2 regions of the Limosilactobacillus urinaemulieris genome follow, and region 2 is predicted to be linked to the other one. Evidence: predicted binding sites of a transcription regulator. Region 2 holds the regulator's gene; the other holds the start of a gene.
What was found. Region 2 encodes CtsR, which represses protease genes until heat stress. Its sites were predicted from a motif close to TTGGTCAAAAAAGGTCAAANA; they were not measured.

Region 1 (16,812 bases), on a different contig from region 2:
CAGTAATCATCACCTAGTATTGAATATTCAGACTGAAAATCCCGCCATTGCTCGGCGAATTTATTCATTATTAAAAGACTTTTATCACGTCGAAAGCGAGATTGTTGTCCGGCGGAAGATGAAACTAAAGAAAAATAACCAGTACATTGTTCGTTTGCGTTATTCTGCAGAACGTGTTTTGGATGATTTACAGATCTTACAAGGGATGCAGATCAAAGAACAGGTTCCTGTCGAATTGTTAAAGGATGAGTGGATGGTTCGTTCATATTTACGTGGTGCATTTTTAGCTGGTGGTTCTGTCAATAACCCTGAAACTTCCCGTTATCATCTGGAAATCTATTCTCTCTATGAAGAACATAATGAAATGATTGCCCGAATGATGAATAAGTTTGGCTTAAATGCTCAAACAACTGCTCGACGAAGTGGGTATATTGTTTACCTTAAGGAAGCAGAGAAAATTGCTAATTTTATGTCGCTAATTGGTGCGACTAATTCGATGTTACAATTTGAAAATATTCGAATAGTTCGCGACATGCGTAATTCGGTTAACCGTCTCGTTAACTGTGAGAATGCAAATATGAACAAGATCGCTAATGCTTCAACTAAGCAAATTGAAAATATTAAGCTCATTGAAGCAAGCGTCGGCTTAGAAAGCTTGCCAGATAAGCTACGCGAGATTGCTGAAACGCGACTTGCTCACCAGGAAGTCAGTTTAAAAGAATTAGGCGAACTAGTTCCCGGTGGCCCAATTTCGAAGTCTGGTGTTAATCATCGCTTGCGAAAGTTGAATGCATATGCGGATGAGCTGCGAAACCGAGCACTAGCCAAATAAGTAAGTTTAAACGAAAATAAGCTGAAGGAAATTTTCCTTCAGCTTATTTTCTGATCATTAGTTACTTCAACTTTGAATTATTTTCCATAATTCCGTCAAGCAAACCATAATCAACAGCCTCTTGAGCAGTTAAGTAGTGATCACGTTCGGTATCACGGTTAATCTTTTCGATTGGCTGTCCTGAATTCTTGGCCAGAATTTCGTTAATCATCTTTCGTGTCTTCAAAATTTCAGTAGCAGCAATTTCAATTTCGGTTTGTTGACCTTGAGCACCACCAGATGGTTGGTGAATCAAAACTTGTGAGTGTGGCAAACCAAAACGCTTACCCTTAGCACCTGAGGATACTAGGACACTGGCCATGGAAGCAGCCATCCCGATAACAATAGTTTGAACATCAGACTTGATGAAGTTCATGGTATCGTAAATTGCCATTCCAGATGTAACCACACCACCTGGAGAATTAATGTAAAGGTAAATGTCTTTTGTTGAATCTTGCGCATCTAGGAAAAGAAGTTGCGCAACGATTGAATTAGCCATATCGTCTTCAATTGGACCAGACAACATAATGATCCGATCCTTTAGAAGCCGTGAATAAATGTCATAAGCACGTTCACCACGAGATGATTGCTCAATGACAGTAGGAACTAAATTCATAGTCGATTAGCCTCCCTTATTTTTAGCACTTGTTAGCATCAATTGCTAACTTATGTGAATACTATACTCGTTTGGTCAAAAAAGGTCAAATAATTTGTCACGAAAAATAAAAATGAGACCGGGAGTTTAACGGTCTCATTATTTTATTATGGTCAATTCGTGGTGTTTATACGGCTAAGCATCATTAATGATAGGGGGAGAGGAAATAATGAGCCGCATAGTTGGTATTAATTTAGTGAAGATCCTTAGCAATCAAACTAAGTTCAGTTGCAGCTGATTCCTTATCAAGGGTTGTCCAGTCGGTATTGTTAAATTTAACGAATGCTTTGAATGTATCTTTAGTCATAATAAATTACCTCGTTTTCATATATTGGGCATTTTAATTGGCCCTTCTTTGTTTACGACTATATAGTACCTCCTATTGGTATACTTTGCAAGTCCTTTTATCTATTAATTTTTCTAAAGATATTTTAAAATTGGTCTAGTTTAATTTTTTGAAATTTTTTTACTCTAGGAAATGTTGCTATGATAATCCTGACAAGAGATAGCATTTTATGAAGGGTTGCTTTTTAAATCCATGCCCGGTATAATTGGAACGTTAATTAATTTACGTTTAATATATAAGGAGGCATTTGCTATGCGTAAAGCACACCCATACGGCGTTCAAGGTCGTCGGCCAATTGCTCCTAAGTACAAGCGAGCATTAAAGGAAAAGAAGATTGAAGCTATTCGTAAGTGGGCTAAGGAAAAGCCAGCTGAAGAAAAGTAATTTAATATTGTAATGGTTGACTGAATCTATTTTAGTCAACTTTTTTATTTACTTTATTTAATAATAGGGATCAACCGGAAGTTAACTTTCTTAGAGGAAAGACTGACTGGTATAGGACGATAAATGTTGATGAAATCATTAAACATATAGTAAGAAGCCGAGAAAAAACAAGACGTTTTTTCTCGGCTTCTTACTATTACCAGTAATTTTCGAAACTACTGAGTCTAATTGCGGGAATCCAAATAGGCTCACTTCGTTTCGTAAACCGAGCCTTCGAGTCTAACGCAGCGGTGCAAGCCTATTCGGCTACGAACGACTCTGACGAGTTTATCATCACTCGTCGTTCTAGGTTAGCCCATCAGGCTCTTAAATGGGTTAATTCCCAGTTTCCCTCTATATTAAATATTACTAAAAAAGGAGACTAACAAATTTTGTTAGTCTCCTTATAAAAAATGCGCCCCCCGAGAGTCGAACTCGGATCTCGAGAACCGGAATCTCACGTGCGATCCATTACACTAAGGGCGCGTCAACAAATATTATATTATCTTACTTTAAGCATAATTGCAACAATAAATTTCTATTTTAATAATGATAACGTTTTCACAAGAAAAATAAAACTTTTCAGGCTAATTGGATAGACAAGTTAGTGAAATGTGAGTATTATTAATACCGTAAGGTTGTAATTGCTAAATCATGATCTGGCATAGATGCCTAATATTACTTAGATGTGATTGGTATCGTATGAATGTGATTGAATTAGCAAAGACACTAATTATGTTTTTCCTAAAGGAGGAAATTGCAGTATGACTGTAAAGATTGGTATTAATGGTTTCGGCCGTATTGGTCGTTTGGCATTCCGTCGTATTCACGAACTCAACACTGATGATATTGAAGTTGTTGCTATCAACGACTTGACTTCACCAGAAATGTTGGCTTACTTACTTAAGTACGACTCAACCCAAGGTCGTTTTGATGGCGAAGTTTCATCAACTGACAAGGGTATCGTTGTTGATGGTAAGGAATACCCTGTATACGCAGAACGTGACGCACGTAACATTCCTTGGGTAAAGAACGACGGTGTTGACTTTGTTCTTGAATGTACTGGTTTCTACACTTCTGCAGAAAAGTCACAAGCTCACTTGGATGCCGGCGCAAAGCGTGTTCTTATTTCTGCACCTGCTGGTAACATTCCAACTGTTGTTCCTGGTGTTAACTTGGATACTTTAAAGGCTGATGACAAGATTGTTTCAGCTGGTTCATGCACAACTAGTTGTCTTGCACCAATGGCTTACTGGTTGAACAAGAACTTCGGTATCAAGGTTGGTACTATGACTACTGTTCACGCTTACACTGGTAGCCAAGCTGTTCTTGACCAACCACGTGGTAAGAAGTTCCGTAACAACCGTGCTGCTGCTGTTAACACTATTCCTCACTCAAGTGGTGCTGCTAAGGCTATCGGTCTTGTTATTCCTGAATTGAACGGTAAGCTTTCAGGTCACGCACAACGTGTTGCTGTTCCTGATGGTTCATTAACTGAACTTGTTACTATCATGAACAAGAAGGTTTCTGTTGATGATGTTAACAACGCTATGAAGGAAGCTGCCAAGGATAACCCAGCATTCGGTTACACTGATGACCCAATCGTTTCAACTGATATTATTGGTTCTACTTTTGGTTCTGTATTTGACCCATCACAAACCGAAATCATGGAAGGCGAAGATGGTACTCAATTAGTTAAGACTGTTGCATGGTACGACAACGAAAATGGTTTCACTTGCAACATGATCCGGACTTTGCTTCACTTTGCAAACCTTTAATCCGGAATGCTGAAATATTAGCGGCATAAAAAGGTGGGAGGAGGAGACTCCAACCACCCTTTTTCTTAACAAAGAAGGAGGAAACATAATTTATGGCAAAATTAACTGTTGAAGATTTACCTTTAAGTGGTAAAAAAGTTTTAATGCGGGTTGACTTTAATGTCCCGATTAGTGACGACGGTACTAAGGTTGAAGATGACAACCGGATTGTTGCCGCTTTACCAACTATTAAGTATGTTATCGAACATGGTGGTAAGGCTATTCTGTTCTCACACCTTGGTCGAATTAAGAAGGAAGAAGATAAGCCTGCTAAGTCTTTGAAGGCTGTTGCTGAACGTCTTTCTGAATTACTCGACAAGCCTGTTAAGTTTGTTCCAGTTACTGAAGGTAAGGAACTAGAAGATGCTATTAACGAACTTAAGGATGGCGAAGTATTGCTTGTTCAAAACACTCGTTATGAAGATGTTAAGGATGGCGAATACGTAAAGCGTGAATCCGGTAATGATCCTGAATTAGGTAAGTACTGGGCTTCATTGGGTGATGTTTACGTTAACGATGCATTCGGTACTGCTCACCGGAAGCACGCTTCTAATGTTGGAATTGCTACTAACATGCCAGGTAAGGCTGCTGCCGGTTTCTTGATGGAAAAGGAAATCAAGTTCTTGGGTGATGCAGTTGATAATCCACAACGGCCATTCGTTGCTATTCTTGGTGGTGCTAAGGTATCCGACAAGATTGGCGTTATTGATAACCTTCTTGACAAGGCTGACAAGATTATCATTGGTGGTGGAATGGCTTACACATTCTACGCTGCTAAGGGTATTAAGACTGGTGACTCACTTGTTGAAAAAGACAAGATTGATGTTGCTAAGAAGATCCTTGATAAGGCTGGCGATAAGATCGTCCTTCCAATTGACAACGTTGTAGCTGACAAGTTTGATAATGATGCTAACACTAAGGTTGTTGAAGGCGACATTGACGATGGCTGGATGGCTCTTGATATTGGTCCAAAGTCTGTTGAAGAATTCAAGAATGTTTTGAAGGATGCTAAGACAGTTGTTTGGAATGGACCAATGGGTGTCTTTGAAAAGCCTAACTTTGCTAAGGGAACCCTTGAAGTAGGTAAGTTCCTTGGTACTTTGAATGATGCAACTACGATTGTTGGTGGTGGTGACTCTACCGCTGCTGTTAAGCAATTAGGTGTTGCTGACCAACTCACCCACATTTCTACTGGTGGTGGAGCTTCATTAACCTACCTTGAAGGTAAGACTTTGCCAGGAATTGCTGCAATTTCTGAAAAGTAATATATAATAAAGCGGAATGGTTGAAATTGGACTATTCTGCTTTTTTTGCGGTTTAAAGGAGTGATTTTGATGAGGGTACCAATTATCGCTGGCAATTGGAAAATGCATAAAACGGTGGCTGAATCAGTCGATTTTGTTAAGAAGATAAGGGATCAACTACCGCCGGCGGAACAGTTGGAAACTGCACTAGCGGGACCGACATTATCATTAGTTTCAATGAAAGAAGCTGCTGCAGGCTCTCCGCTGAAAATTGCTGCTGAGAACTGCTATTATAAAAATGAGGGTGCATATACGGGTGAGACCAGTCCATACGCTCTTTATCAAGCAGGAATTCATCATGTCATTCTTGGACATTCGGAGCGCCGGAAGTATTTTCATGAGACTGATGAAATCGTAAATAAAAAAATTAAAGCAGCATTAGCAGACCACCTTTGTCCCATCGTTTGTTGTGACGACACAATGGGGCGACGAACAGCAGGGAAAAAGGTTCATTGGGTTGTAAACCAAATTCTTTACGATGCTAAGGGGCTTTCAAGCGATGAGATTAGGCACGTTACAATTGCTTATGAGCCAAGTTGGGCAATTGGAACTGGTCAAAGTGCTGATCCTGATGAGGCTGAAGAGGGGTGCTACCTAATTCGACAGACGGTAGCTTATATGTACGGGAATGACGTTGCTAATGACGTTCGGATCCTTTACGGAGGAAGCGTAACAACTAGTAATATCAATGCTTTAATGTCAAGTCAGGATATTGATGGGGTCCTCGTTGGTGGTGCGAGCTTGGATCCTGAAACATTTTTAAAATTAGTTAACCACTAAAAGCTTGTTTTTGGTTGCACAAAATAATACAATATTAATGAAATAGCGCGATTGCTATCGAATTTAAGACAGAGGAGAGATTCATCAAATGTCACTTATTACAGATATTTATGCACGTGAAGTTCTTGATTCACGTGGTAACCCTACAGTTGAAGCTGAAGTATATACTGAAGCTGGTGGTGTTGGCCGTGGAATCGTACCTTCAGGTGCCTCAACTGGTGAACACGAAGCCGTTGAATTACGTGACGGTGATAAGAACCGTTTTGGCGGTAAGGGAGTATTAAAGGCCGTTGCTAATGTTAACGACGTTATTGCTAAGGAAATTGTTGGTATGGAAGTTACCGACCAAATTGCAATTGACAAGGCAATGATCAAGTTAGACGGTACTCCAAACAAGGGTAAGTTAGGTGCTAACGCTATTTTAGCCGTTTCACTTGCTGCTGCTCGTGCCGCTGCTGACGAATTACAAGTTCCTCTTTACAACTACCTTGGTGGTTTCAATGCTCACGTATTGCCAACACCAATGATGAACGTTATCAACGGTGGTGCCCACTCTGATAACAAGGTTGACTTCCAAGAATTCATGATCATGCCAGTTGGTGCACCAACTGTTCGTGAAGCAATTCGTTGGGGTTCAGAAACTTTCCACGCTTTGAAGAAGGAATTGGAAGCTGCTGGTAAGGTAACTTCTGTTGGTGACGAAGGTGGATTTGCTCCTGACTTTGCTAACAACGAAGAACCATTCGAATACTTGATCAAAGCTATCAAGGATGCCGGCTACAAGCCAGGTAAGGATATTGCAATTGCCTTTGACGTTGCTGCTTCAGAATTGTGGAACGACGAAGACAAGAAGTACAAGCTTCGTTGGTCAACTGGTGAAGAATTCACTACTGATGAATTTATCGACTACCTTTCAGGAATTATTGAAAAGTACCCAGTTGTGTCTGTTGAAGACCCAATTGATGAAAACAACTGGGACGACTGGGTAACCCTTACCAACAAGCTTGGTAAGAAGGTTCAACTTGTTGGTGACGACTTCTTCGTAACTAATACTGATTACCTTAAGAAGGGTATTAAGATGGGTGCTGCTAACTCAATCTTAATCAAGCTTAACCAAATCGGTACTTTGACTGAAACTGTTGAAGCTATCGAAATGGCTAAGGAAGCTGGTTACACTGCTATTGTTTCACACCGTTCTGGTGAAACCGAAGATACAACCATTGCGGACTTAGTTGTTGCTACTAACGCTGGACAAATCAAGACTGGTTCTATGAGCCGGACTGATCGTCTTGCTAAGTACAACCAATTAATGCGGATTGAAGATCAACTTGGTGACGTTGCTCAATACAAGGGTATCCATTCCTTCTACAACTTGAGCGAACAAGCTCGTCAAGACATCGAAAACCGTTAATTAGTTTAACGTTAAAAAATAACAGACCTTTCATAGTCAATTTTAGTTGACTGTGGAAGGTCTATTTTTTGTTCAACTAGCTTTTTTAGTTATTTTATCGGCGTTGCTTTCTTAATTAAGTTAACTATTTTTTGCTTAACTAATTAATAATGAGAGAATGATTAGAAAAGTTCTTGGCAATTAGGGATTCATATAATATAATTTGAAAAGTTATAATTTGAGAAAGGGATTTGATACTAATGAAAAATTCTGCGCCAAAGTTACGGCGAACAATGACCGCCGGCCAAATGGAAATGATTTCCTTAGGTGGGGCAATTGGTGTTGGTTTATTTATGGGGTCAACGTCAACAATTAAGTGGACCGGACCATCAGTCCTTTTGGCTTATGCATTTGTTGGCTTAATTCTCTACATTGTTATGCGGGCTCTTGGAGAAATGATCTATATTAATCCAGGAACGGGGTCGTTTGCGGACTACGCTACTGAATATGTTCACCCGCTTGCAGGATATCTTGCTAAATGGGCTAATGTTTTTGAATATATTGTTGTTGGAATGTCGGAAGTTGTGGCGGCAACCGAATATCTGAAATTTTGGTGGCCACATATGCATACTTGGATTGCCGGAATCGTGATCATTATCTTCTTGGTATTAGCAAACCTTGCTAGTGCTAAGGCATATGGCTCGCTAGAATTTTGGTTTGCGATGATCAAGGTTGTCACAATTATTTTCATGATTTTTCTGGGCTTCATGGTGATTCTTTTCGGCTTTGGTAACGGTGGGCACCCAACAGGTTTTAGTAACCTTTGGGCACATGGCGGTTTCTTTACGGGCGGAATTAGTGGTTTCTTCTTCTCAATGTCAATTATCGTTGGGTCATATGAGGGAATTGAATTGCTAGGAATTTCTGCTGGTGAAGTTGCCGACCCGCAAGAAGCAATTATTAAGTCTGTTAAGTCGGTTCTTTTCCGGATCCTGATTTTCTATGTTGGAGCAATCTTTGTTATCGTAACGATTTACCCATGGGATAAGCTGAGCAGTGTTGGCTCACCATTCGTATCAACCTTTGCCAAGGTGGGGATTACTGCTGCGGCATCAATTATTAACTTTGTTGTGCTAACGGCAGCCCTTTCTGGTGCTAACTCCGGAATTTACAGTTCAAGTCGGATGCTGTTTAAGCTTTCTCACGAAGGGGATGCGCCAAAGATTTTTGGTCGTCTTTCTAAGCGAATTGTCCCTGATGCAGCAATTCTTGGAATTTCTGGGGGGATTTTAATCGGTTTTATCATTGATATGATTTCCTCAATTTATAATCACTCAACTTCCGATATGTTTGTCGTTGTCTTTAGTTCTTCAGTTCTGCCAGGAATGATTCCATGGTTTGTGATTCTTCTTGCCGAATTACGTTTCCGGAAGAATAATGCGGACTTGATGGTAGATCATCCGTTTAAGTTACCCCTCTATCCATTCTCAAATTACTTCGCGTTTATTATGCTAATTGTAATTGTGATCTTTATGTTCATTAATCCTGATACCCGGATTTCGGTTATTGTTGGGGCAATTGTCCTCATCGTTGCAACAATTGTTTATCTGGTTCGTCATGGCTTAAAGAAAACAACAGCTGAATAAGACCTTAACTAGCAGGTTCTGGATTAATCACTATCCACCACCTGCTTTTTCTTTGGAGATGTAGTACAATACTTGGGTGAATCTTAGGGAAAAGTTAGGAGAAATAATGAATAAGCAAGCAATTGTTAACCAGGATAGCCAAGTTAAGCAAATGATTCGTGCCATTATTATTGGATTGTTGACAGGGTTAGTGGTTAGTACGTTTCGGTTAATCATTCAACACCTTTTGGAGTTTGTTAGTACGAGTTTTGCTTATTTTCATCATCACCCAACGGGACTAATTTATTGGGCAGCTGGTTCGGTAATTCTGGCATTAATTTTGGGACAGCTCGCACAGCGATACCCGAATATTAAGGGATCCGGGATTCCTCAGGTTGAGGGGCAGTTAAAGTGCCAATTTGATGAAAAATGGTGGCCAGTTTTATGGCGAAAGTATCTCGGTGGAATTTTTGCTATCGGTTCTGGCTTGTTTCTCGGCCGCGAAGGACCATCAATCCAGTTGGGAGCAACAATTGGCCAGGGGGTTGCCGAAACGGCTCACGTTAATTCGCTTAACCGCCGTGTTGGTATTGCTAGTGGTGCCGCTGCTGGATTGGCGGCAGCGTTTAATGCGCCAATTGCAAGCACTATTTTTATTTTGGAGGAAGTTTATCATAACTTTTCGCCATTAATTTGGCTGGCAACTTTTATTAGTTCTCTTTGTTCAAATATGGTTTCCATGACCATTTTTGGTCTCAAACCAGTATTAAATGTTCCATATCAATATGAATTGCCGGTTAGCTTGTATTGGCATTTAATTATCTTGGGAATTGCTCTTGGGTTCCTTGGCCGCCTTTATCAAATCGTTATCTTGCGACTTGATCATTGGTCGGGAAAGCTAACATGGCTTAAACCTTCAGTATATCCTGTCATCCCATTCCTTTTAGTTATCCCGGTTGCTTGGTACCTTCCTTATACTCTTGGTGGCGGAAACCAGTTAATTGCTGAGTTAAGGTTATTACCATTCTCCCTAACTCTTTTTATTGGCTTGTTTGTTCTTCGGTTTGTCTTTTCAATGATTAGTTATGGAAGTCAATTACCTGGGGGAATCTTTCTGCCAATCTTGACTTTAGGAGCAGTCTTGGGGGCAGTTTATTGTACGTTAATGGTTAAGGTAGGCATCTTACCTGCACGGTACCTACCAAATTTCATTATTTACGCAATGGCAGGGTACTTCGCTTGTATCAGTAAGGCACCATTTACCGCGATCCTGCTCATTACCGAAATGGTGGGTTCGTTAGCCCACTTGATGCCATTAGCAATGGTTTCGATCATTGCCTATCTTGTGGTTGATGCTTTACATGGGAGGCCTGTTTATACCGCAATGTTTGAGAACTTTATCGGGCTGCGCGCTGAGAAAAAGCCACTTCACCAAGAGACACTTTCGGTAACAATTTATCCGGGCTCTGAACTTGATGGTTGTCAAATTGCGGATTATTCATGGCCAGCTGATTGCATTGTTTCTCTTATTTATCGTGGAGAAGATAAAATTATTCCAAACGGGAAAACAATTCTCCTAGCTGGTGATACCCTGCTTATCCAGGCGAATATTTCCGATAAAAATAAACTCCAAGAAATTTTGGAACGGTCATCTCACACGCCAAAAATGTAGAAATTAGATGAAGAGTATGTTATTCTGTACTAGATATAGTGGGCAATTATTAGGAGGAAAAATCCTTGTATAACACATTAATGACTTTATTTTTAATAGATTGTGTAGTTCTGATTGCATGTGTAATGATGCAACCAGCAAAGAACGATAATGATGCAATGTCTGCTTTAACAGGTGGAGCTGGAGATTTATTCTCACGGCGTAAGGCTCGTGGATTTGAAGCCGTAATGCAGGTTGTTACTACGATTTGTGGGGCGATCTTCTTTATCTTAGCTTTGGCCTTGGTTTTCGTTTCATCACACTAAAGCGGCGCTGCCTCCTGTATCATGTATTCAGGAGGCTTTTTTATTTTAAGGAGTAAGAAATAATGGAAGTTAGTTCGGGGAAGCCCTTTTTATTTCCTCACGGTCGTTTTGGGGTTATTCTATTACATTCATATACGAGTAGTAGTGCTGATATGCGAATGCTTGCACGGCACCTGGAGCGGCAGAATTATACGATTTATGCTCCGGTATTCACTGGGCATGGGAGCGATCCACTGACTGTCTTAGAAAAAAGCGGTCCAAAAGACTGGTGGACCGATACGCAATTTGTAATTCGACGATTAAAGGATATGGGCATGGAGAAGATCGTGATCCTCGGTTTGTCATTAGGAGGATTACTAGCTACCAAGGCACTCGAGAATGATTCAACCTTAGCAGGCGGGGGTGTTTTTGCCTCTCCCGTTACTACTTGGGGACAATCAAATGTTCCGCAATTTTTCCCGCAATTAGCAACTGCTTATTATAAGAAAGCAGGATTGAATTCCCGGGAAATTAACGAACGAATTGTAAAAATTAATCAATTGTTACCAAAACAATTAACCGCTATTAGCGAAATGACATGGGAAATAGATCAGCACCTGGAGCAAATTCACCAGCCATTTTTTGTTGGTCAAGGTGGTCGGGATGAAATGATTAATCCTCATTCCGGAAAAGAATTAGCAGAAAAGCTATTAGCCCAAGGAACTCCGGTTGACTATCATTATTATCCGCAAGCTGGTCACGTTCTTACCGTTAACAATGCCCATCGACAGTTATTCGCTGACGTTACTGACTTCCTACAAAAAACATTTGAGGTGTAATATGACAACAAAAACGAAATTAAAAGATCAGATATTAGATTATTTAAAGGAAAATGCTAATGTTAGTTTTTCGGCTGAAAAATTAGGTCGGGCATTAAAGATGGCTGACGCTGATTCATTTACGCCAATTGTCCAAGCATTAGCTGAGCTTGAACGTGAAAAGAAAGTGACAGTGACTGAGCGTGGAGAATTTAAGGCAGTGATTAAGCCCCAAGCAATTATCGGGACGTTCCACGCTAATGATAAGGGGTTTGGCTTTGTTGACTATGATCCTGACTTGCCGGATATGTATATTAATCCCGATCACACAATGCATGCTTTAAATGGTGATCAGGTTGAGGTAAAGATCCTTCGTCCCGCTAAGCCAGGAAGTGACCAGGGTCCTGAAGGGCAAGTAGTTAAAATTGTTGAACATAACTACGATCAAATCGTTGGCGAGTTTAAGCAGGAAACTGTTGGTGATTATATTGGTGAAATTCTTCTAAAGGATAAAAAGCTTTCCAATTACCGCTTCTTCGTTAATGATCAGGGCCTAAAACCAATGGATGGTCAAGTAGTTACTGCTACCGTTGCGACCTATCCGGATGATGAGGCGCCGCAAGTAATGACTGGTGCAGTTAACGAAGTGATTGGTAATAAGGACGAGCCGGGAATTGATATTCTTTCAGTGATCTATGCTCATGATGTCCCCCACGAATTTCCTCAAGAGGTAATGGATGAAGCTAATAAAATTCCGTTGAAAGTTCTTCCTGAAGAAAAGAAGGGACGGGAAGATATTACTGATCAGCCATTAGTAACAATTGACGCAATTGAGTCCAAGGATCTGGACGATGCGGTTGTTGCGTGGAAGATGGATAACGGTCACTATCATCTTGGAGTTCATATTGCTGATGTTAGTCACTATGTTAAGCCGGGATCTGCCCTTGATAAGGAAGCGTTTAAGCGCGGAACTTCAGTTTACTTAACTGACCGGGTAGTACCAATGCTTCCTAAACGGCTTTCTAATGGTATTTGTTCACTCAATCCAGGTGAAGAACGGCTTTCAATGAGTTGTGAAATGGAGATTGATGAGCAGGGACGGATTGTTAAACACCGGATTTTCCCAAGTGTAATGCGTTCCCACGCGCGAATGACCTATAAGGCAGTTAATCGGATCCTAGAATCCCATGATGCTAAGACAATGGCTGAATACAAGGATTTAGTTCCAATGTTTGAAACCATGCGCGACATCCATAAGATCTTATTAAATGCACGAAAACGTCGGGGAGCAATTGACTTTGAGGCACCAGAAGCAAAGATCATTGTCGATGATCAGGGCCATCCAACCGATATTCAACTTCGGGAACGGGGATTAGCGGAGCGGATGATCGAATCATTTATGCTTGCTGCTAACGAGACCGTTGCTGAACATTATTACAAGGAGCACGTTCCGTTCCTTTATCGGATCCATGAACAACCTGATAATGAAAAAATAAAGTCTTTCTTTGAATTCCTAAGTGTTTTCGGGATTAATGCCCATGGTGATATTAATAATGTTAAGCCGAAAATGCTCCAAAACGTTTTGAAACAGGTTGCTGGAAAGCCGGAAGAACAAATGGTTCAAGTAATGATGTTGCGGAGTATGCAACAGGCAAAGTATGATGATGAAGAGGTCGGTCACTTTGGCTTGGGTGCAAAGTATTACACACACTTTACTTCACCAATTCGGCGGTACCCTGATGATACGGTTCACCGTTTAATCAAGTGGTATGAGAAGCATGGTAAGGGAGAAGATGCCAAGGCTGCCTGGCGTGATCGTTTGCCAGAAATTGCTGAGCATACGTCATTTACAGAACGGCGGGGAATTGATACTGAACGTGATGTTGATAGCATGAAGAAGGCTGAATACATGGAGGACCATGTTGGAGAGACTTTTGATGCAGTCGTTAGTTCAGTGATGAAGTTCGGATTATTTGTTGAATTAGAGAATACCGTTGAGGGACTCGTCCATATCAGTGTCATGAATGATGACTACTATGAATATTCAGAAAAGCATCTGGCTTTAATCGGTCGTAGTCACCACCGGATCTTCCAAATTGGTCAGCCGATCAAGGTTAAATTAGTTCGGGTTGACAAGGATCTACGTGAAGTCGATTTCCAATTAGTTAACCCTGAAGAAGCGCCAACAACTAAGATTCGGGTTCCACATAATGATGATCGTCGTGGCGGTCGTCGGGGAAATAATCGGCACGGTCACAGTAATGGTAGTCACAAGCGAAATGACGGCCACTTCCGAAATACACAGGGAAAGTGGAAACACGATGGTCGTGAGAATGGTAATCGGAATAACCGGCAAATAAATCGTGGACAAGCCCGTCACCATAATAATTCTCGTGATTTTGAAGGACAGCGTCGACGCCGACATTAATATTTTGACCTGATGGGGGGATTCCATGGCCAAAAAGCATGAAAACAACGATAATTTAATCGCTCAAAATAAAAAGGCCCGTCATGATTATTTTGTGACTGACACCTATGAAGCAGGACTAGTTTTAACGGGAACGGAGATTAAGTCTGTACGAGCACACCGGGTTAATTTAAAAGATGGCTTTGCGCAAATTCGTAATGGTGAAGCATGGCTAATGAATGTTCATATTAGTGAATACGATAATGGAACTTTCTTCAATCAGGATCCGCTTCGTAATCGCAAACTGCTGCTCCACAAAAAAGAGATTCAAAAATTGACTGGTGCTCTCCAGGATAAGGGTGTTACTCTTATTCCATTAAAAATGTACATTAAGCATGGCTATGCAAAGGTTCTTCTTGGCCTCGCTAAGGGAAAACACGAATATGATAAACGTGAATCCATTAAGCGTCGTGAAGCTAACCGTGAGATGGAACGGGTAATGAAGCATTATTAGAGGTAGAGTGCGAGCCAGCAAAGAACTTGCGGAAAGCCAGCAATTTCTCCTGACGAAGGCGCCTCGCGCCTAGGAAGGAGGTTGCTGGCTCTAGCAAGTTCCTGGCGAGCAGTTCTTGACTATGTTGCCTAGAACCCTAGGCGGAGGTTGCGGTCATGGCAAGCACATTTGACTATGTTGCCGATGCAATCATATACAAAATAAGCGACTGACAATTTTGTCAGTCGCTTATTTGTTTAAGCATTTTTAATCGTTATTTTTGTTTTTTAATTGTGACGGTTCAATTTGGTAGCCAAGACAAGCATCATTGCCTGTAGCAACACTTCCCCAGTGGACGCGGAGAGGAGATGATTGCTTGCGACGAGCCCAATGTTGGAGAACACTTGCAACGAGAATGGCGAGTGGTTCGTCTTCTTCATTTTTCACCTTTAATTCGTGGTAATAATCGCCAGTAAAAGCAACGGGTTGGATCGAAAAGACAAGGTGGTTCTTTTTAAAAACGCGGTATTTTCCCGAGAATGGTGAGCCAACGACAACCCAGCTAAGTCCCTTAATATAAATAACTTCACGAACGAAACCAAGAGACTTACTAACTGTTCCCACTTTTTGGCGATCCTTAAATAAGGCAAACTTTGGAATTATTCCAAAACTGAGTTGCTTAACTTCGGCAAGTAAGTCACCAGAAATCGAATATAAAGATAAAACGTCATGAAGAGCCCCCCATTTACCTACCAAGAGATATAGTGATCGTCCTTGATAGTTACGAATAACGGTAGTTCCGTGGAGGTCTGTATCATGATCGCGTAGATAAAGTTGCCGCATCCAATCACCGCTCCTTAAAGACAGATTAATTACCATTATTGTACCAGTTTGCTTATAAAAATGATAACTTTACAAAGCGGTTTCAAATTTCATTTCCGCTCATCGTCACTTATGCTAAAATATTAGTTGAGGTGCTAGAATCGTGAAACAACTTATTCATAATGATTGGTGGGACGTTTTAAAACCCCAATTTGAAAGTGCATATTATGCGCAGCTACATAATTTCTTAAAAGAAGAGTACAGCCACCGGACAATCTATCCGGAGATGCATCATATTTTTGAGGCTTTTGAATGGACTCCCTTTAGTAAAGTCAAAGTTGTCATTTTAGGTCAAGATCCGTACCATGGCCCTCATCAGGCTCATGGATGCAGCTTTTCGGTTTTACCTGGAATCCCTGTTCCGCCATCATTGCAAAATATTTATAAGGAACTGCAGAGTGATGTCGGTTGTCATCCGGTTCAACATGGTTACCTAAAAAAATGGGCTGATCAAGGTGTTTTGCTTTTGAATTCGGTCTTAACAGTTCGTGCAGGCCAAGCCTTTTCTCACAAGGGGCATGGTTGGGAACAATTGACGGACGCTGCAATTCATGCATTGTCTGAACGCCCTCAACCAGTTGTCTTTATTCTGTGGGGAAGAGCGGCGCGGGATAAGAAAAAGCTGATTAACCTCAAGACGAATATTATCTTGGAGTCAGCGCACCCAAGTCCGCTTTCAGCTAACCGTGGATTTTTCGGTTCAAAACCATTTTCAAAGACAAATGAAGCACTTCGCGCAATGGGAGAGGAGCCAATTGATTGGCAATTACCGGATCAACCGATAGTTGACGGTAAGGCTTGATAACCAATAAGGAGGTTCTTGTAGATGGATTTATTTGATGAAATTGCTGCAAAGGTAAAGGGACAAGACAAAACCATTGTCTTCCCTGAAGGTGCTGACAAACGAATTTTAGGTGCTGCTGTTCGCCTAAAGAATGATGGCTTGGTAGAACCAATTTTGCTTGGGACAAAGAGTGAAATTGAAGCAACGGCTAATGAAAATAACTTTGATATTACTGGTTTACAAATTATCGATCCAGCAACT
Region 2 (16,812 bases):
TTCAGTAACCACAGCTTCATCAGAAGGAGTGTAGGTAATCATCTTAAAATCATCACGATCTAAGTATGGTTCCAACTTCTTCAATACTTCCTTAGTAACCTTGTCGCCCTTTTGAGCAAGGACTTCACCAGTATCTGGATCGGCAAGGGTTTCAGCTAAGGTTTCACCAAGAAGACGGTACTTCAACATTAACTTCTTGTTAGTCTTGTATCGACCGACCGGAGCCATATCATAACGCTTAGGATCAAAGAACCGTGCGGTTAACAGGTTCCGAGCTGAGTCGGCAGTCTTAGGTTCACCTGGACGAAGACGTTCGTAGATATCTTTGAGTGCTTCTTCAACCCGAGAGTCTTCAGCATTCTTATGAACATCCTTATCCAAAGTTAATGATAAGGTCTCACTGTTGCCGCCAAACATATCAATGATTTCATCATCTGAACCAAAGCCAAGCGCCCGGATTAATTCAGTCATTGGCAGCTTACGAGTCCGGTCAATTCGAACGTAAGAAATGTTCTTAGCATCAGTTTCGTATTCAAGCCAGGCACCACGGTTAGGAATAAAGGTAGCACCATAACTTGGCCGACCGTTCTTGCCAGCTTCTTCACTATAGTAAACACCTGGTGACCGAACTAATTGAGAAACAATAACCCGTTCAGCACCATTAATAATGAAGGTCCCTTGATCTGTCATTAATGGGAATTCACCAAAGAAAACATCTTGAGACTTAATTTCCCCAGTCTCATGGTTAGTAAGACGCAAAGTAACGTGAAGTGGTGCTGAGTAATTTGCATCATGTTCACGTGCTTCATCAACAGTATACTTAGGTTCCAAAAGTTGATAGTCAACGAATTCCAATGATAACTTCCCTTGGAAATCATCAATTGGCATAATATCATCAAACATTTCCCGCAAACCTTTATCCATGAACCAGTTATATGAGTCCGTTTGGATTTCAATCAGGTTTGGCAACTCGAGAACTTCTTTGATTCGGGAGTAGCTACGACGGGTACGGTGCTTACCGTATTTAACTAAATGTCCGGCCAAACTGTTCACCTCTCTAATTTATTCAGTGAGTTCAAATATTACAATTTGGTTACAAATGAACTAAAATCATAATTTTGAGCAAAAAAAATCCAAAAACAGTTAAAAACTGCCTTTGGTTTTATTTACTGAACCTAATGGACAATAGATCATTAAGTTCATATGAGAACTCACAATTACATACTTTTGTAGTATATAAGATAATTTATTAAATGTCAATAGAGTTACTCAACTAATTATTTTGTTTTTGAGAGTCCGCTAATAATGCAGTCCAAAATTAATTGATCACGCTGATCGTCACTAATATTGTGCCCGCCGATTGGTTGGTAAGTACCAAAAATTGGCGAGATACCTGCTAAGAACAATTCAGCAGCCTCTTGCGGCAAAATATCAGGACGCAATTCAACTTCAGGTTGCTTAAAGTACTCAGCAATTGGTTGAAGATAATTCATTGCAAGAATCATGTTCAATTTTTGTTGGGAACTCCTTGAAAGCAAACTAACTGCTTGGTGGTATTGATCGTAAATACTTACTGGGTGATGCTTTTTCAGTGCAACCGCAATTTGCCACAATTGTTCGTTAGGCGTCAGCTTATGTTTTCGCATTACCTTATTGATATCCTTGCGAACCTTACTACTCAAATTAGTCATCACGTCTAGATAGAGGACTTCCTTATCGCTAAAGTGGTGGTAAAGAGCCGGTTGAGTAATCCCAACTTGCTTAGCGATATCACGAGTAGAAGTTTCACCGAAGCCTTTTTGTAAGAAGAGCTTAGTTGCCGTTCTCATAATTGACTGTCGTGTTTTTTCAAGCTGTTCAGCTCTCTTCATACTTTACTATCTCCTAACATATTAATCACATTATAAATATATAATGCCACCAAAGCTCTGATTTGACAAGCTTTTAGGCAAAATTCTCTCCTTTCTAATCAGATATAGATAAAATAATATTGCTATTCTTATTAATTTCAATTGAACAGATGATAACAGAAATGTTTAATAATTTTCCGTAAACAAAAAGACTTCAACGTTTAGAAGACTAAATGTCAAAGCGCATTTTTAATTTTAATTTTTCACCATTCGCTCATGATGATCATTTTTTACTTTCAAGGTAATTTTACCTTGGTGGGCACCAACAACAACGTTATCACCAGTTTTAACATTGCCGCTTAATAACGCAGTGCTTAACGGATCCTCAATTAGATCCTGCAATGCCCGTCGTAATGGCCGAGCACCATATGCCGGATCATAACCCTCAGTCGCAACAACATCAATGGCTGCAGGTGTAACTTTTAGGTTAATTCCTTGTTCGGCAACTCGCGCTCTTAATTGGGCAACCATTAATTTAATAATTTGATGAAGTTCATCCTTTTGTAAGGAGTGGAAAATCACTGTTTCATCAATCCGGTTCAGAAATTCGGGACGGAAATGCAGCTTCAATTGTTGACGAATTGCAGATGCCATTGCCTGATAGTCCTGGCTAACATCACGCGCGCCAAATCCGACCTCTTTTTCATCCTGAAGCTGAGTAGCACCCAAATTAGATGTCATAATAATGATGGTATTACGGAAGTCAACTTTTCGTCCCTTAGCATCAGTCAAGTAACCATCGTCGAGAACCTGAAGCAGTAAATTAAAGACATCAGGGTGTGCTTTTTCCGCTTCATCTAATAGAACAACCGAATACGGGTGTTGCCGAACCTTTTCGGTTAATTGACCACCTTCATCATAGCCAACATAACCTGGAGCAGCACCGATTAAACGACTAGTACTGTACTTTTCCATGTATTCAGACATGTCAATTCGGATCATATTATCTTCAGAGCCAAACATTGCTGCCGCTAAAGCCTTAGCTAATTCCGTTTTTCCTACTCCTGTTGGCCCAAGGAACATAAATGATCCAATTGGCCGTTGCGGATCCTTTAACCCGCTCCTTGCTCGACGGATTGCCTTTGCAACTACTGATACAGCCTCATTTTGACCAATAACCCGATTATGAAGAACCTTTTCGAGGTTAACCAGCCGTTCACTCTCGCTCTTTTTAAGCTGAGTTAACGGAACACCGGTCCATTCAGCGACAATTTTTGCAACATCTTCTCCTGTCGTATGGAGCTTTTGCCGCGCGGATTGTTGTTCAGCCTCTTTCTGTTGCTCGTCAACTTTAGCCTTCAATGTTAACTCCTCTTGCCGGAGATTAGCTGCTTCATCAAAATCCTGGTTCTCAATTGCAGCTTCTTTTTGTTGCCGGAGTTGTGCCAGCTTTGTGGTCAATGATGGTTGATGATTTCCCTTTTCTTCGGCATCGATCCGTACCATTGAGGATGCTTCATCAATTAAATCGATCGCCTTATCTGGTAAATAACGGTCTGTGATGTACCGACTTGATAATTTAACGGCCTGCTTTAATGCAGCGTCATCAATTTTTACATGATGGTGTTCCTCATACTTTGGTCGCAAGCCATTCAGGATCTGCAAAGCAACATTTTCAGTTGGCTCTTCAACCTGAACAGTCGCAAACCGCCGTTCTAGTGCGGCATCAGATTCAATATACTTTTGGTACTCATCAAGAGTCGTGGCCCCAATTGTCTGCAAATCACCGCGAGCAAGCGCAGGCTTTAAAATATTTGAAGCATCGATCGCTCCTTCAGCACCACCAGCACCAATCAAAGTATGTAATTCATCAATGAAGAGGATCACATGACCATCTTTTTGAATCTCATCAATAACCTTCTTCAGCCGATCCTCAAACTCGCCACGATACTTAGTCCCAGCAACTAATGATCCCATATCAAGCATCATCAGTCGTTTCTGTGCTAAGTCTTCAGGAACTTCATTGTTAGCCATTCGCCGAGCTAGTTCCTCAGCAATTGCCGTCTTTCCGACACCGGGTTCCCCAATTAACACTGGATTATTCTTTGTTCGACGACTTAAGATCTGTTCTACCCGCCGCAATTCATTGTCACGACCAATTACGGGATCAAGTTTGCCATCCCTTGCCATCTGGGTCATATCGCGTGCAAGCTTGTCAAGAGTTGGCGTCTCCGATCTTCGTGCACGTTGTCCCGGCTGTCTTCCCAACCGCTGTCGTGCTTGAATATCTGATACACCAAGACGACGTAAGGTTACTTTGCGGATTTGTCGTGGCAATACATCTAAACTCATTAAAATCCTGGAAGAGAGGATCCCCTCATCCGAAATCAACGCAAGCAGTAAATGCTCAGTACCAATTTTCAAAGCGTTCAACTGTTGTGCTTCTTGTCCCGCTAGCGCTAATACTTGACGCGCTTTAGGAGAATATGGAAGGTAATCGGCTGGGCCCATGTCATCCATTGTCCCATAGCCAATCATCCGCTCGATTTCTTCTTGAATATCATCGCTAGTAATGGAGAATTGCTCAAAAATTTTGCTAGCAATTCCCTCCCGTTCAATTGCCAACGCGAGTAATAAGTGTTCAGTACCAACGGCTTGGTGCTTAAAGTACTTTGCTTGTTCATGGGCGAGTGCCAAGACGTGTTTGGCACTTGGTGTAAACATATTATCCATTAACTGCTTTCCTCCTAGCTCTCATACCGTAAACGATTAAGCATTGAAATTAAAATTCTTGCTCTTAACCGAGCTTCAACATTACAATCATTCACATTTAGGGTTTGCTTTGACAAGGCAACTAACATTAAGTCCCCCTCTCGCCTTGTCAGCACTTTTTCATCATAAAGCGTTCGAATAATGTCATAAGCATCACGCTCACTAATTGAATCCCCAATTGCTTGGATTAGTGAGTTTAACACATCAACATTATCAAGTAAATTAACGCGCTCAATTCGAATATAGCCGCCACCACCACGTTTACTTTGCACTAGGTATCCATGCTGAATAGTAAATCGGGTTTTAATTACATAATTAATTTGTGACGGAACAACATCAAAATGATTGGCAATTTCCGAACGACGAATTTCAATTTGAGATGACTCACCAAGGATTTGTTTCAAATACTCCTCAATAATGTCAGAAATACTTTTCTCTTCCATCCCATCACCTCCAAATTTCTTGACTAATCTTGACCAAATTTTACCACAATATTAATTCAGGGACCAGAAAACTATCTCACTAAAAGAATAAGCATCAGCAAATCATTTAAGAAAAAGGCTGTGACATACTTTCCATTGCTGAGATAAAAAGCAAATAACACATAACATATAAAGCCCCCAGAGTTTGGCTTCACCTTACTCTAGGAGCTTATTTATGTTTGATAGTGGGATAGAACTAACTTGCCTAGTTCGTTGTCCCACCTCCGCCGACGCGAAACTAGTCTGTAAGAAAGATGGCTACTGCGCTGTTATATTAACTATCTTTAAAATAGCAAAGAGACTGAGTTAGTTCTCAGCCTCTCTCGCTAAATTTCAAAAAGGGGATATTTTATAGATTAATCTTCTAAGCTGAAGTCAACAACGTTCCGACCAACAACCTTGTTATCCTTTAATTCTTGGATCATGTCATTGATTTCGCTTAACTTCCGAGTCTTAACAATTGGGTGAACCTTGCCTTCAGCACCAAATTGGAAACATTCAGCCAAGTCTTGACGAGTACCAACTAATGAACCAGCAACGATAATCCCGTCAAGAACAGTCTTAGCAATGTTAAGCTTCATGTCACCTTGTGGAAGAGCAACGGCAACCAACTTACCATCTGGACGAAGTGAATCAACGGCTTGGTCAAATGCTGAAGCTGAAACAGCAGTTACAACAGCAGCGTGGACACCGCCAACCTTTTCTTGGATTTGCTTATCAACATCGCCATCGTGACGGTTAATAACAATTTCAGCACCGTTTTCCTTAGCAGCTTCAAGTTTTTCAGGGTTACCATCAACGGCAATAACGTGAGCGCCGAAAACATTGTGGGCAAATTGAATACCCAAGTTACCAAGACCACCAGCACCAACAATAGATACCCATTGACCTGGCTTGATGTCAGCAACCTTCAATGCCTTGTACATAGTAACACCGGCACAAGTTAATGAAGTAGCTTCAACTGGGTCAAGACCTTCTGGAACCTTAACAGCATAATCAGCAGGAACGATACATTGTTGAGCCATTGCACCATCAGCAGTGTAACCAGCATTCAAAACGTTCCGACAAAGTGTTTCACGACCAGTGAGGCAGTATTCACAGTGTCCACAACCCTTGAAGAACCAAGCAATTGATACCCGATCCCCAACCTTTAAGGAAGTAACACCAGGAGCAACTTTAGATACACGACCAACACCTTCGTGACCAATAATCCGTCCTGGCTTCTTACCAAAATCACCAGCAGCAACGTGCAAGTCAGTGTGACAAAGACCACAATATTCCATGTCAACTAGGGCTTCACCAGGTTTAAGATCCCGAAGTTGAACATCCTTAACAGTAACGTAACCATCTACTGGATCGTTAATAACAGCAGCTTTCATAATCTAAAATCTCCTTTGAACTTGTTATCATTTACACAAAATATAATAACAAATTCATTTTGGTTTTTAAAGCGCTTTTGTGAATAAATAAACAGAAAATCAACAGACCAATATCCATTAGTTTCTTATTAATTTACTGAAGCTAGCATCACCTAATCAATACCAATTGTGAGTGTTTTAGCAAATAAATTTTATGCACTATGACTGAATTTGTTCACCATAGTAAATTTCATAAAGGTCTTCAGCAGTTTGGCGAAGAGTTTGATAATCAATATTATTAGTAAATAGCATCAACGTTCGTTTAGTTTTATAATCCGCAAAAAAACAGCAATTATATCCTGGCTCACTACCATTAGCCCGAATAACTGTTCCTTGAAAATAAACGCCACCAAAATAAGCTTCACGCTGGCTCTTTGGTTGGTTAGCAAAGTTCTTAATAAGTTTTGGTTTACCGATTACGTCGTGGTAAATAAATTTCCAATAGTTTAATGGTGAAAGCAATAAATCACCAGCACCAATTTCTGACGAAGCAGTTTGTGATAGTATCTGCCAAGTCACACCCGGCTGCATAGTTTGCAATACTTGACGTGGCTTTACCTGATACACCATTTTTAGCTGATGGTGATTTGCTGACTTTAAAACCGTCTTTTTTATAAAACGAGCATATTTATCATGTGTTCGCTGGCGAATAATAGCACCTAATACCTCAAAATCAATATCCTGATAATTCCAATCATGACTGGCTGTATTCTTAAAATGATGAAGGGAGAAACGTTCCTGACTTTTTTCATTATTTAAAGTTTTCTTCGGCAACGCACCATCATTTTGCAAACCACTTGTATGGGTCATTAACTGTTGTAACGTTATTTGGTTGCTCCCTTGGATTTGGGGATAATATTTACTTAGTGGTGTCTCCCACTTCAACTCTCCCCTTTGAACGAGCTGGTATATCGCAACCCCTGTTATCAATTTTTGTAACGAACCAATTGGAAATAGAGCATTAGGAGTAACAACCTGTGCTGGGTTAGCTGTAATTTTATTTTTTAAGACTAATGGTTGATCTCGCTTCCCATTAACTAGGATAATTCCATTGATATGGTGATCATGAAGGTATGTCTGTAATTCTACCTTGGTTTTCCTATCAACCTGACTGGCGTTCACATTTTTTTGTGGACTCCAAAGAAGCACTCCCAAAATAATTACCGGTATTAATAATAAGTAGAATAATTTCCTTGTCATAAGCCGTTCCTAAGAATTAAAGTGTAATTTAAAGTAAGGTGTCTTCACCAAGTCATTACTACTAAAAAAGCAGGATAGAACTAACAACTTAGTTTCCCTGCCCTCTATATTATAATAATCGGAACTACAAGATTTGAACTTGCGACCTCTGCGTCCCGAACGCAGCGCTCTACCAAGCTGAGCTAAGTTCCGAAAAGAAAAAGCGTGACAACACTAAGTAGTGTGCCACGCATTCAAGTAGTGCACCCAGAAGGAGTCGAACCTTCAACCTTCTGATTCGTAGTCAGACACTCTATCCAATTGCGCTATGGGTGCATAAAGAGCGGAAGACGGGATTCGAACCCGCGACCCCCACCATGGCAAGGTGATGTTCTACCACTGAACTACTTCCGCATAACTGTTCTGCAACGATAATTAATATACCACGTGTCACAGACCGATGTCAATATGATTTTGAAATAAAGTCTTATTCCAAATGCGGATGAAGGGACTTGAACCCTTACATCTAAAAGATACAAGATCCTAAATCTTGCGCGTCTGCCAATTCCGCCACATCCGCATATGGAGGATACAGGGCTCGAACCTGTGACCTCCTGCTTGTAAGGCAGATGCTCTCCCAACTGAGCTAATCCTCCGAAAAATGATATATTCATAATGGAACTTTATTAATATATCATCATTTAAATTTAGTGTCAACAATTATTTTAAACCAAGTTCAATTAATTTTTGATCAATCATTTTCAACACTTGGCGTGCCGCCGCTGGATCCTCAACAAAGTCATACTTATCCCCATCAATCAACATCTTAGGACTAGCATCGTATTGTTGATACCAATCCCGGTAACGTTCATTAAGGTTTTTGTAGTAATTATAAAGGGATGGATCATTGGCAAGTTGTTCGTATGACCGACCACGTTTTTTTATCCGCTCCAGCATTGTTTCAAATGAAACTTGAATCGTAATTAGCAGATTAGGTGCTTTTTGGTGAGGTTGTTCAGGTAATTCTTCCATCATATTGTGCAGTAATGATGAGTAAATATCTGATTCTGTTTCGGTTGCCCGCCCCATATCAGCATTAAGCTTAAACAACAATGCATCTTCAAAGATCGAGCGATCAAGGACATTTAAATCATTGCCAAAAGAATCTTTAATCTCATCTAGTCGTCGATTCAAAAAGTAAATCTGCAGTAAAAAGCCATACTTTTTCGGGTCCTTATAAAAGAGCGGCAAAATCTTATTATCATCAACAGATTCATAAAATGCTTGGCTATTCAAATGATCAGCCAGTAATCCGGTTAGACTTGTCTTCCCGGCACCAATTGTCCCTGCAAGTGCAATCATTAAATGCTTCTCCCCCTTTAAATTATAAAAAAGCAACTTTACTATTCTAACATTGAACATCAAAAAAAAGAAGAGACTGAATTAGAAGTCTCTTCCTAAATTCAAAGAGGATCCCTATACCTAAATTTTCCAGGTATAGAAACCCTCTTCAAATTTTAATTAATTTTGTTCCGGATCATACTTTTCACCCTTAGTCCGCCGAGAAAGATCTACCTTCTTCAACGGAATAATATGGGTCCTATAGCGAATTTTGTAGTAGAAGAACAAAATCAAGAATAGCGGCACACTCATGTATGTAATCAAAATATTTGACCAGTCAAGTTTTGCGAAGGCCTCAACATTCTGTCCACAAATAACAATTGTACAAAGAACAAACGCAAAAATTGGCCCAAAAGGATACAGAGTTGCGTGATATTTAAGTTCACTTACAGAATGACCTTGAGCAGTATAAGCTTTCCGGAACCGGTAATGTGAAATAGCAATCCCTAGCCATGCAATAAAGCCACAAAGTCCAGAAGCATCTGTTAGGTAGAGGTAAGCTTGCGGAACAACAAACTGAGTTGCGAATGCTAATGTCGACACAACCATCGTTCCGATTAGCGCATAAATCGGTATTCCGCGACGGTTAACATAGCCGAAGAATCGCCATGCATAACCTTCACGAGCCTGCGAGTAAAGCATCCGGGTTGAAGCATATAAACCAGAGTTAGCTGCAGAGACAACCGCAGTTAAGATAACTGCATTCATGATACTGGCAGCGACTGCTAATCCAGCCCGCTTAAAAATAATTGTAAACGGACTCATTGTAATGTTAGTAACATCCGAATTTAACAGGTTCTTATCTGTATATGGTAGGATACAGGCAATTACAAAAATGGCAAAAATATAGAAAAGAAGAATTCGCCAGAAAGTTGAATGAATTGCTTTTGAAATTGACTTTTCAGGAGTAGCAGCCTCTCCAGCAGTAATCCCCACTAATTCTGTCCCTTGAAAAGAGAAACCAGCAACCAAAAATACACTAATAATTGCTGGAATACCGCCAACAAATGGTGCTTTTTTGTAGTGGAAGTTACTAAAACCAACTGGTTGACCGCCCATAATTCCGAGAATGATTGCAACCCCGACAATTAAGAAAACGATCACGGTAATTACCTTAATTAATGCTAACCAGTATTCTGTTTCACCGTACGAACGAACCGACAAATAGTTAATAAGGAAAACTAAAACTAAGACAATTGTGCTAAATACCCAGCTAGGAACATGCGGTAGCCAGAAATTCATTACAATTCCCGCACTGGTTACATCGACTGGAATTGTAATCGCCCAGTTAAACCAGTAATTCCATCCCATTGCAAAGCCTAATGCAGGATCAACAAACTTTGATGAGAATGCAGAAAATGAACCAGTAAGCGGCATATAAGTTGACATTTCACCAAGGCTAGTCATCAAGAAATAAACCATAATACCCATGATTCCGTATGCAACTAGGGCTCCACCTGGTCCAGCAGTTGAGATTGCTGAACCACTGGTAATAAATAAACCAGTACCAATCGTTCCACCAAGAGCAATCATCGCCAGGTGACGTGTTTTAAGCGTTCTTTTTATCTGTCCCTGACCATTACCCGTGTCTTCTGTCATCTTAAATTCCTCCCGTAAATATCCGAGCGACTTACTCAATAAAAAAGGATCTTCCAACAAGGCAACCTCATTAGAAGACCCAAGATTTATCATTGAATCGTTCAGCGAAGCGCCCCGCGATTTATCGCGACAGTCCATGACTTCTTCAATCATGACCCAATACTGCTCAGAATAAGCTAAGCAGTATTTCGGCATTCTTTCCTTTCAAAACCACTCCGGAACTTATTTTCCTAATAGTTAATACTAATAAAGAATGCAACCTCTTCATTTCGATAACATTATACTCTCATCATTTAATAACGCAAGACATCATCGTGTGTCTTAGCGCTTCCAGAGTTCGATCATTCCTGAAGTTATAGCGATACGAATAAAATTACATCGTTTTAAAACGCCAATTGATGAAATATTATTACCTTTTACCTCTGCAGTTACTATGATTTGGGAGTGACTTAGCTGATTACAAACAGCATTCACCCCTTCCGTCATGTATCCTTGATGCTGCTTCTGTGGAAGAAGCAGGTAGCCAATCTCATATTGCCCTGAAAGAATAACACCTGTTTTATCGTAAGAATGGAGAAGGATAATTAGGCCAAGCAATACTCGCTTTCTCCTTTCCCTTATTTGTAGTAAACATTCCGTTTGGGCAAGCATTCCTAAAGTATCTAGGTCAACCTTTCCGGCTGTGACTAACCCTGCCTGCTGAAATAATGATTGATATTTTAGCAGCGGTGTTAGTTCGGTAATTTTTTGTTGCCGAACCCTTTCAATAATAAGGCGTTTCGTTTTAATTTCCATTAAAAGACCATCCATTTCCCGGGAAATAAAAAACGCAAACAAATCAAAAATGATCCTTTGCGTTTTTCATTTAATAAATTGAGTTACTAAAGATTTTTAATTCGCGTAGTTTAGGTGCCCAAGCAACGTATAACCATTCAGCAACTTGAAGCCAAGCATATGCCAAGGCCATTGCCGCAATAGTATCTACGGGCCAGTGAGCATATAAGTATACCCGTGAAACTGCCAAGAAGAAAATTGCAAAGATTAATAATAACTGGCAGATCGTCCGGACAGCTGCTTTCTGAATTATTGGGATTACCACAAGAAAAAGGATCCCGGCGACCAGAAACAATCCAAGAGTATGACCACTTGGAAAACTATAACCGTCATCGACAGCTAAGTGTTGCGCTGGTCGTGCCCGTTTTACAAAATGCTTAACCAACGTTCCTACGACATCCCCACCAACAATTGTACAGATTGCCCATACTGCAGGAATCCGATAATTTCGTAACCATAAAGCAATTGCAATAATTAGGACCCATAGCAAGTCAAGTTTAGGACTTGCTAAAAAGGAAATCAGAGTCATCAGGGCATGGAACCAGCCAATATTTTCCAATCGTTGGCTAGTAAATAACGATTGAAAAACCGCATCCATTGTGGTTCCGATCGTTGAATTGAACTTAATCATTAGCATCAAAATAATAAAAACGATCCCGCTAATTGTAAATCGTTTCCACCGTTGATTATCTGGAACAATTAACATTATCTTTCTCCTATCATCAATTAAACATTAATTTAGAGTATACCATACCCCTAGCTTTTTGATTTTGAAGTTTTTGCTAAACTGATATGCAAGTAGTTTACCGCTCGAATTAACAGTTCGCCAAGTCCGAAACCAAGAGTAATCGCCCCAGCAATTACAATAACTTGATAAAGATATACTGTTGCTAATTGATAGTTACCAATTGCAAAATTACGGACAAGTTTGTAGGCCTGCCCTCCTGGAACAAACGGAACTAGAGCCGGAACATTAAATACAATCATTGGCATCTTCAGGTGACGAGCAGCAGCCATACTAAATAGGGAAATTAAAATGGCAGCGAAAAGATTACTAATCGCCAAACCGGTATGCTGATGATAATACATTATCCAATAGATGACCCAAACACCGCCACCAATAATTCCAGCTGTATTATACGCCCGCACTGGGATATGCAATAAAATACCGAAGCAAACAGTAGATACATATGAAAGAATAAATTGTATAAATAAGTTTTCCCAGTTCATTCGCTTCTCCTAACTAAAACGCATAATGATTACAATTGCACTACCAATCGCTACTGCAGTTAATATTGCTTCGATCCCTCGAGTTGGACCACTAATGAGATTACCAGAAACAAGGTCCCGAGCAGCGTTGGTTAGGGGAATCCCTGGTACCAGCGGCATTACGCCACCAATAATAATTGAATTTGCATTTTGAGTCCAGCCAAGTTTAACGGTTAGAATTGCTAAGCCACCAATAACTAACGACGCACAAAATTCACCAAGATACTGAATTTTAAATTTACGGACAACAAACGAAAATACAGCATAACTTAAGCCGCCAATGATAAATGCCGCCCACCAGTCAACAACATCTCCAGTAAAGACAATCATCAATGCTGCACTTAAAACAGCAGCGGCAAAAGCCTCTAATGGATTTTGCCACCATTCAGTTGTCTGGCGTTCAATTGATTTTAATTGAGCATGAGCCTCGGGTAATTCAATTAGCCCGCTTGCTAGTTCACGAGAAACTTCATTCACTGCTGCAACCTTACTAAGATCATTTTTTCGGCGTCGAATATCAGCAACCTGCGAATTAGGGAGATCGTCACTGCTCGCAACAATCCCGGTTAACGTTGTGAAAGCTTGAAATTTTCTCAAGCCGGCATTTTTTGCTATTCGATCTAAGGTATCGTTGACTCGTTCCATATTTGAACCATTTTCAATGAGCAGTCTTCCTGCTAGAACACAGGTCCGCAATGCAAGAATTCGTCGTTCTTCTGTTAGCATTAATGTTTTCCCTCCCGACGTTCCTAGTTCATGTTTCATCTCTACAAGAAGCTGAGTTGTTATCTTTTTCTAACGCTAAAGTAGCAAAAAGGGCCGAGCTAATTCTCGACCCTTTACATCACTATTTGTCTGAATTTTCGGCCTTAATAAAGATGTTATGTGACGCCTTATACGAAACATTTAGCGGGGTGTCTTCACCATCTTTTTCAATAACTAACGGCCCTTCAAACGGCTCGTGGCGTATTACTTTAATGGTATCATTTGGCCGGAGCTTTAACTCTTCCAGATATGTTAATAATTCATGGTTATCTAAAAACCGCTCAAGCTGAACTGTTTCACCATCATTTGCATCTGCCAGCAGACGGTGTGAAACATCAGGAAACTGTCCACTCGCTGATGGGATAACCCCACCATGAGGACATGCCTGCGGGTGTTGTAAAAAGTTATCTAATGCTGTTGCTAAACGGTCACTTGTTTGGTGTTCTAAGACTTCAGCTTCTGAGTGAACATCCGCAAAATTATAGTGAAGCTTATCAACAAGGAATGTTTCCCATAAGCGGTGCTTACGAACTAGCTCGGCTGCGTACTTCTGTCCCTTTTCGGTAAGTGAAATACCAGCATAGGGTTCATGAACTACTAGTCCTTCATCAGATAATTTTGAAACCATTTCTGTTACAGAACCTGCCGCTATACCTAGGCCTAACGAAATATCCTTATTTGAAACCTTTTTGTGACTACCACCTAGCTCAAAGATAATCTTAAGATAATCTTCTTTCATCGGTGTCAAGGGCTACATCCTCCTCTACTTTGTTTGTCGGCCTACGAACGGTCATCTGGTTAATTTATAATAACATATTTGATTATAGCATAATCAATAAACATCTTCTTCGGATAACCTAATTTTTTTGTTAGTTAACAATTTAATATGCTAAACTTAGGAAGGAGATATCAAAGAAATGAGGAGTTTATGATGGATGAACAAATCACGGGAAAACGCTTTTTAGCGGTAACCGTACTAAACGTTCTGATTACTGTTGTTGAAATTATTGGGGGGCTAGTTTCAGGGAGTCTCGCCCTACTATCCGATGCCTTTCATAACTTAGGAGACTCATTTTCAATTGTTCTTGGCTATGTTGCCCAGTCGATTGCTAACAAGCCGGAGACAAGCAAACGGACATACGGATACCGTCGGGCTGAAATTCTTGCGGCAATGGTCAACGCTGCTTTCCTAATAATCGTCTCGGTTTTCTTAATTATCGAAGCCATTAAACGAATCCAGCAGCCCACACATATTAACGGTGAGATAATGTTAATCGTTGCCGTTGTTGGTTTAGTAGCGAACTTACTTTCAGCGGTTCTACTTCATTCTGGAAGCCACAATAACTTAAATGTAAAAGCAACTTACCTTCATGTCTTAAGTGACGCCTTATCATCATTTGCCGTAATTATTGGCGGTGTGATTCTAACATTTGTTAACCTCACCTGGCTTGATCCAGTTTTGACGATTGCGGTGGCAATTTACATTGCCTATGAGGCTTGGCCTGTAATCAAGCAAACCGTTACTATTCTAATGGAATCCGCACCAAAGCTTGACTATAACGGAATTGAACAAGATTTAGTTAAGATTGATGGTGTTACCGCGGTTCACCATGTTCACGCATGGATGATTGACGAGAAGCGAATCATCTTTTCCGCCCATCTAAACTGTCACGATATGAAGCTAAGCGATGTTGAAAAAATCTATAGTCAGGTCGATAAAATTCTCCGCGAAAAATATGGTATTTGTCACGTCACAATTCAAGCAGAATACCACCGGGGAAAAGACGAGGACTTTTTCGATACGGTGGTTGATGAAGAACATTTAATTAGATAGTAAAAGGGAGTCCGGAAAAATAATTTCCCGGGCTCCCCTTTTACTATCTATAATTTTAGAAAAGCTTACCAACTCCGTAGTGGATGGCAACAGTAATCAACGCGATAATAATATTTCGAATAACCGCAATTTTTACTAGTCCATTTCCAAGCTTTGAACTAATATACCCGGTTAGCGCACTAGTTAAAACTACCGCCAAAATAACCGCATACCACTTATAAGCAGCAGGAGCAAAAGTCATTGCACAAAGGGGAAAAATTCCACCGGCAGCCGCTGAAAAAAGAGAGGAGAACGCGGCATCCCAAGGGTTTAGGTAGTGTCCCAACTCAATGTCATACTTAACCCGAACAACGGTCTCCAAAGGCTTCTTACTAAGAAGATCCTTGGCAATTGCGAGTGAAGTTTCTGGAGTAACACCCTTACTAACATAATAATCCTTAACAGCAGCAACTTCACTTTCAAAATCAGTTTTCAAGAGATGTTGCTCCTTACTTACAGCTGATTCCTCCGTATCCTTCTGTGTTGAAACTGAAGCATATTCCCCAGAAGCCATTGAAAACGCACACGCAAGCAAATCAGATAGACCCGCAATAAAGATCGTAAACCGGTCAGATGTCGCAGCGGCAACGGAAACCAGAACACCAACAACGGTTAAAATACCATCATTCGAACCTAATACTCCAGCACGAAGGGTATTCAGCTTCTCTTCCATCGTTTGTTTCTTTTGTTGTTTAACCTTTTCCATCACTCACCCCTCCTTTAGTGTGCCAGCAGCTGACCAATAATATAGGTAACACCCATAGTTAGCAATCCAGCAATCGCATTCCGAATACTTGACTTCAACCGGTTAGAATTACTCAAGATCGCAGCGCAGTACCCTGTTATTAAGAGGGCGATTAAAACAGCGATTGCGGTCGCAAGAATTCTACTTTCTGCTGGTGCAAGCGTAACTGCTAGCATTGGTAAGACAGATCCGGTTGGAAAAGAGATGAATGATGCAATGGCCGCCGCATATGGACTGGTAAATTCTTTAGGATTAAATCCGTACCGTTCTTGAACAACGGTGGATAGGGCATCCTTATCCATCAATTCCTTAGTAGCCTGCTTAGCAAGTTTAGGATCAATATCCTGATCTTCATACTTTTGTTGAACATAATCAAATTCTTCTTGGTATTGATCATCTAATCGTTGCCGTTCACTAATCAATGCCATTTTTTGCGAGTCCTTCTGGGTAGATACCGATACGTATTCACCCATACACATTGAAATCATTCCGGCTAACGTTCCTGATAGTCCAGAAATTAAAATAGAATAGGCATTGTTAGTTGCAGCAGCAACCCCGATAACAATTCCGGCAATTGAAATAATGCCATCATTGGCCCCCATTACACTGGCACGTAAAATATTAA

Region 1: a site for CtsR is predicted at 1,559-1,579, ahead of clpP (ATP-dependent Clp endopeptidase proteolytic subunit ClpP). Genes of this name have one in related genera too.

The regions. Positions count from the first base shown of each region.
Region 1 covers NZ_CAKOBX010000001.1:166,189-183,000, reverse strand. The annotation lists gene whiA (DNA-binding protein WhiA) at 1-832, shown strand, start outside; gene clpP (ATP-dependent Clp endopeptidase proteolytic subunit ClpP) at 894-1,487, opposite strand; gene MR181_RS08730 (hypothetical protein) at 2,125-2,256, shown strand; gene gap (type I glyceraldehyde-3-phosphate dehydrogenase) at 3,060-4,073, shown strand; gene MR181_RS00865 (phosphoglycerate kinase) at 4,166-5,377, shown strand; gene tpiA (triose-phosphate isomerase) at 5,447-6,196, shown strand; gene eno (phosphopyruvate hydratase) at 6,285-7,607, shown strand; gene MR181_RS00850 (amino acid permease) at 7,847-9,232, shown strand; gene MR181_RS00845 (ClC family H(+)/Cl(-) exchange transporter) at 9,339-10,883, shown strand; gene secG (preprotein translocase subunit SecG) at 10,949-11,188, shown strand; gene MR181_RS00835 (alpha/beta hydrolase) at 11,251-12,006, shown strand; gene rnr (ribonuclease R) at 12,008-14,413, shown strand; gene smpB (SsrA-binding protein SmpB) at 14,439-14,906, shown strand; gene MR181_RS00820 (LURP-one-related/scramblase family protein) at 15,153-15,728, opposite strand; gene MR181_RS00815 (uracil-DNA glycosylase) at 15,871-16,569, shown strand; gene pta (phosphate acetyltransferase) at 16,594-16,812, shown strand, end outside.
Region 2 covers NZ_CAKOBX010000002.1:171,798-188,609, forward strand. The annotation lists gene rpoB (DNA-directed RNA polymerase subunit beta) at 1-1,053, opposite strand, end outside; gene MR181_RS02245 (TetR/AcrR family transcriptional regulator) at 1,278-1,871, opposite strand; gene MR181_RS02250 (ATP-dependent Clp protease ATP-binding subunit) at 2,106-4,583, opposite strand; gene MR181_RS02255 (CtsR family transcriptional regulator) at 4,598-5,065, opposite strand; gene adhP (alcohol dehydrogenase AdhP) at 5,461-6,483, opposite strand; gene MR181_RS02265 (serine hydrolase domain-containing protein) at 6,682-7,722, opposite strand; tRNA gene MR181_RS02270 (tRNA-Pro) at 7,841-7,914, opposite strand; tRNA gene MR181_RS02275 (tRNA-Arg) at 7,964-8,037, opposite strand; tRNA gene MR181_RS02280 (tRNA-Gly) at 8,044-8,115, opposite strand; tRNA gene MR181_RS02285 (tRNA-Leu) at 8,199-8,281, opposite strand; tRNA gene MR181_RS02290 (tRNA-Val) at 8,285-8,357, opposite strand; gene MR181_RS02295 (deoxynucleoside kinase) at 8,422-9,063, opposite strand; gene MR181_RS02300 (amino acid permease) at 9,223-10,701, opposite strand; lysine riboswitch at 10,801-10,974, opposite strand; gene MR181_RS02305 (GNAT family N-acetyltransferase) at 11,023-11,496, opposite strand; gene MR181_RS02310 (phosphatase PAP2 family protein) at 11,567-12,241, opposite strand; gene MR181_RS02315 (threonine/serine exporter family protein) at 12,292-12,765, opposite strand; gene MR181_RS02320 (threonine/serine exporter family protein) at 12,775-13,530, opposite strand; gene MR181_RS02325 (metal-dependent transcriptional regulator) at 13,652-14,317, opposite strand; gene MR181_RS02330 (cation diffusion facilitator family transporter) at 14,501-15,403, shown strand; gene MR181_RS02335 (VIT1/CCC1 transporter family protein) at 15,459-16,148, opposite strand; gene MR181_RS02340 (VIT1/CCC1 transporter family protein) at 16,163-16,812, opposite strand, start outside.